DNA from 2 places in the Paenibacillus sp. P4_E11 genome. Region 1 is predicted to be linked to the other one. Evidence: riboswitches for the same ligand, from Rfam matches in the RefSeq annotation. Region 1 holds a riboswitch; the other holds the start of a gene.

Region 1 (2,184 bases):
CTTCGCAATATTTTCTACTAATCGTACTGTGGATCTATCAATTCGCTTGGGGACTGCTGCTGCTATCGTTCGTCAAATCCATCGTCGTGCCCTTAATGCATCGATATCCAAGCGGGCACCTATCCAGTTCTGCGACACAGCTATTCTTGACCGAGGGCGAATTCCAACTAACGAAAACCGATATTAGCCACCCTTATATTTGGACCTTATGTGGACTGATCCTGGCGAGGATGATTCTTACACCCATGATTAACGCAGGCATTTTCTACTCTATTCATCATACGCACCTGAATGCTGGCTACCGTTTCTTCAAAGGGGTGAAAGAACTCAGCGGTATGTTCGCGCTCTATTATTTGTTCCAGATCGCCCTGACTGCCGCCCCACTCTATTGGCTCTATCCGATTGCGCAGAAGGCACTGAGCACCCAATCGTCCTACGAATCACTCGCACTCTCTCTGCTGCCTTGGCTAGTCGGGATGTTCGTATACGGTTATCTCATCCATCTGATCTTCCTCTACTTAATGCTTGGCAAGACGATCCAGGCCCCTGCTCTCGAAACGATTGGTGTTTTCATACGCCGTCTGCCTGTAGTCCTGATCATCGCTGGTGTGCTGCTGACACTTTCCGCCGTGCTGACTGCCCTGACCTTATCGGCATCCTTAATGTGGGCTGGCCTCTCTGCCTTGATCCTGCATCAAGTGTTCCACATCCTGAAGATGTTGTTCAAGCTGTGGGCCGTTTCGACGCAATACCACTATTTTACAGAAAATAACGTCACATAGTTCGGTTTTTGACACGATTAGCCCAAAATCCGCTAAGGATTTCGGGCTTTTTTCTTGTTTTCGCATTTTTTTCGCAGAGGAAGGAGGATTTTGCCAGACAAAGGCGAATACATAAACCTGGTATAAAAAAACAATCGATATTTGCCGAATTCCCGATTTCCGGGAAACGGGGGATCCAATCTGGGTGAATTGATCTCGCTTCAAAGTGATCATAGGGAACCTTCAACCGAACCCTCAGCTAACCTCGTAGGCACTGGAAGGAGCTTGTCGTTTTGAAAAAGGTTTTTTTGTTTTTCGCAAGTCTTGTTATTCTACTAAGTTTCCACCTTGGTAGCGCTTCCGCATCAACGGTCCTCGAATCGACGGTGGACGAGCTGGTCGGCACGAAGTATAAGTACGGCGGAGTTTCCCCGGAAACTGGCTTCGATTGCTCCGGCTTCACGATGTTCGTGTTCGCCAAATTCGGTTTCGAGCTGGCACATCAATCCAAAGCCCAGAACAAGGAAGGCTATTGGATTGCGAAAGAGGATCTGAGACAAGGAGACCTCGTGTTCTTCAACACCGATGGCTCCGGCATCTCCCATGTAGGTATCTACTTGGGTAATGACGAGTTCGTACATTCAGCTACGGACAAAGGTATTGTGAAAAACAAGCTCAGCGAGAAATACTACGTCAAGACGTATGTATCCGCTCGGCGGTTCCTCACAGATGACACTTACAACCAGTTAACCGCAGAAGTGAGCAAGTGAACCACCCTTTGATGATCCAAGCTTAACCCCACAACAAGCCCGGTACGACGCGGAACTATCCGCCGTGCCGGGCTTGTATTCATGATCGGCTAGTGCTGGAGCTGCGTTCGCACCCAGGTCTGGAATCCCAGCGTAGCAGGACTCAGCTTCTCTCCCTTTCGCCGACATAGACGAATTGAATTCGTCAGCTTCATCTCAGGGACATGGACTTGCGCCACCGCCCCTTCAGCTAAGGCCATCTTCACCTCTAGGGCGGAGACGAACATGGCTCCATAACCTGCAGCTACCGCACGAATAATCTCATACAGCCCATTGAATGTCAGGCCGATCTTCAGCGTAAGCCCCTGCTCCCGGCACAATCCCTCCAGCATATCGCGGGCTGAGCTCCCTACCTCACGGACGATGAACGGTTGTTGCAGCATCGTACCCAGCGTCACGCTCTGGTCGGCCAGCGGATGGTCTCGAGGCACAACGAAGATCATCTCGTCGTCCAACAACAGCTCACTCTCCAGCTCTTGCGGTATCCCCCCTCCTCCACCTATAAAAGCTAACTCCGCCTTGTACGTGAGCAACTGCCGAATGGCCTCCTGACTGTTGCAAGAGTTCACCAGGATATCCAGATCAGGATTGCGCAATTTGTAGCCAGCCGTCCA
Region 2 (2,184 bases), on a different contig from region 1:
GCCCAGCACGTGTCGAAGTTGCTCCTTGTTGTCGCCAGTTCCGGCTAATACAATCCCGTCGACCCGGTTGCTGCGCAGCACATCAAGCGCCTCACGCTCCTTCTGCGGACTCTCATCCGAATCCATGAACAGGACGCGGTAGCCAGCGGAGATCAGTCTGCGTTGCAGCGTGTTGGCAATGGCCATGAAGTACGGATTCGTCATATCCGGCAGGATCATACCGATACTGCGAGATCGGTCTTGCTTCAGACTACGTGCAATCGCATTCGGCTGGTAGTTCAAGCTCTGAACGGTGCTTAACACTTGCTGACGGACTTCATCGCTCACATACCCTGTTCCACTCAGCACTCTTGATACGGTAGCAGTCGATACTCCGGCGCTCTTGGCGACATCTTTAATTGTTAGCTTGCGCACCTGGACTGAACGCCTCCTTCTGCTTAACCTTTAGTTAAACGTTTACACATCTAAATTATCACAATCTAAAGAACCTTTCAATCGTAAAAGTATCGAATGAGCAAGGCACAGCTTCTGGAAGCAAAAGACTAGAAAATAAAAGACTTGTTCGGTTGTATCCGTTTTCATTTGCTATAAAGGCTAAATATCCTCTTATCTCACGCTGCTCCCGGGTTTACAAGGTTGCCTAATCGTCGTATCATTTGGAGCAACAACTACATAAGAAGTCAATCGCTGAATTCCTATCCAGGAAACGGGGGAACCACCGGAATGTTCTGTCTTACATGTCTGACAGAATGACGTTCCATGGGGTGAATCCAAGGCATACGCCAAGGTAGGGCTCTCTCAAGCCCGAATCCGATAGCTAACTTCGTAAGCGCCTTGAGAGAGCCTAGCTCCTCCTTATGCATCGTAAAGGAGCCCACCTATGATAAAAACAATCGAAACCTTACCCGACTTAAGTCACTCTATCTCGTCTCTCTACCAGATCGGCTCTATGAAGCTGTTCCTGTTCGATCCTGATCGGACGGATGGGTCGACTCTTGGAGTCGACAAAGACTGTTACACCGGTTTGATGAAAATGACTAGTCAGGGTGCAGTGGGATGGGGAACGTTCACCCTGCCTCACGGAGAACATCCGATCGATCTTGTGAAGTGGGCGTCTATCTTCATGTCACTGAAAGGTCTCTCTATCCCCGACGCATTCCTATATATTCAGAGTAACAGACTATGCTGGGGCGAAGTAAGAGGAGATCTAGCTGCTGCGGCACTAAGCGATCTGGCCGATAATATCGAATACCCTCTTATGAACGAGCCCTTCCAGATGGAAGAGAATGAATTGCTGCAGCAATCGCTCTCGTATTTCTCCTTCTAATCATTCGATAGAATCGATAAAGCCCTCACACCGGATACTTCGGATGTGAGGGCTTCCTAGTTCAATAGATAACCTACCTGAGCGCTTCTCGCAGGTAGCGTCCGGTGTGAGAGACCTCGACCGCTGCCACATGCTCCGGTGTGCCGGTCGCCATCAATTCGCCCCCTCGATCTCCCCCTTCGGGCCCGATGTCGATCACCCAATCACATTCGCGGATGACATCGAGGTTGTGCTCCACGACGATGACCGTATTGCCGGCGTCCACCAGCCGGTTCAGCAGAATGAGCAGCTGTGCGGTATCCCGCGGATGCAGTCCGGTCGAGGGTTCGTCCAGCAAGTACAGCATGTGGCGCTTCGTCTTGCCGCTCAGCTCCTTGGCCAGCCGAATCCGCTGCCCCTCTCCCCCGGACAAGGTGACGATCGATTGGCCCCAATGGAGATAGCCAAGCCCGACTTCGTTCAGCAAAGCGATCTGGGCGTCCATCTTAATCTGACCTTGCAAGAGCGGCAGACTCTCCTGGACGGTCAGATCGAGCAGGTCGGAGACCGACAGTCCATTGTACGTGATACGCAGCACTTCCTCCTGGAATCGCTTGCCGCGGCATACCGGACAACGTACCTCAAGGCCAGGTAGGAAGAACATATCCATCGGCACGACGCCGAGTCCTTGGCAATGCTCGCATCGCCCACCCGGCGTGTTGAACGAGAAATGCTTCGCCGTGAGCCCGGCCTGCTTCGCCTCCGGCAAGCCGGCATACAGATTGCGAACGGCGGTGAATACGTCCGTGTACGTCGCCACGTTGGACCGGCTCATCCGACCGATCGGTGACTGGTCGACCGTCACGATGTTGTCAATG

Evidence for each region. A riboswitch is a leader RNA that binds a small molecule or an ion and turns the genes downstream of it on or off. The one in region 1 is predicted to bind cyclic di-AMP.
Region 2: another riboswitch for cyclic di-AMP. It lies ahead of AC1DWB_RS25765 (hypothetical protein); the one in region 1 lies ahead of AC1DWB_RS17960 (C40 family peptidase).

The regions. Positions count from the first base shown of each region.
Region 1 covers NZ_JBFUIX010000046.1:17,805-19,988, reverse strand. The annotation lists gene AC1DWB_RS17965 (hypothetical protein) at 1-782, shown strand, start outside; cyclic di-AMP (ydaO/yuaA leader) riboswitch at 915-1,050, shown strand; gene AC1DWB_RS17960 (C40 family peptidase) at 1,055-1,531, shown strand; gene AC1DWB_RS17955 (LysR family transcriptional regulator) at 1,621-2,184, opposite strand, start outside.
Region 2 covers NZ_JBFUIX010000092.1:8,673-10,856, reverse strand. The annotation lists gene AC1DWB_RS25770 (LacI family DNA-binding transcriptional regulator) at 1-414, opposite strand, end outside; cyclic di-AMP (ydaO/yuaA leader) riboswitch at 676-848, shown strand; gene AC1DWB_RS25765 (hypothetical protein) at 881-1,327, shown strand; gene uvrA (excinuclease ABC subunit UvrA) at 1,401-2,184, opposite strand, start outside.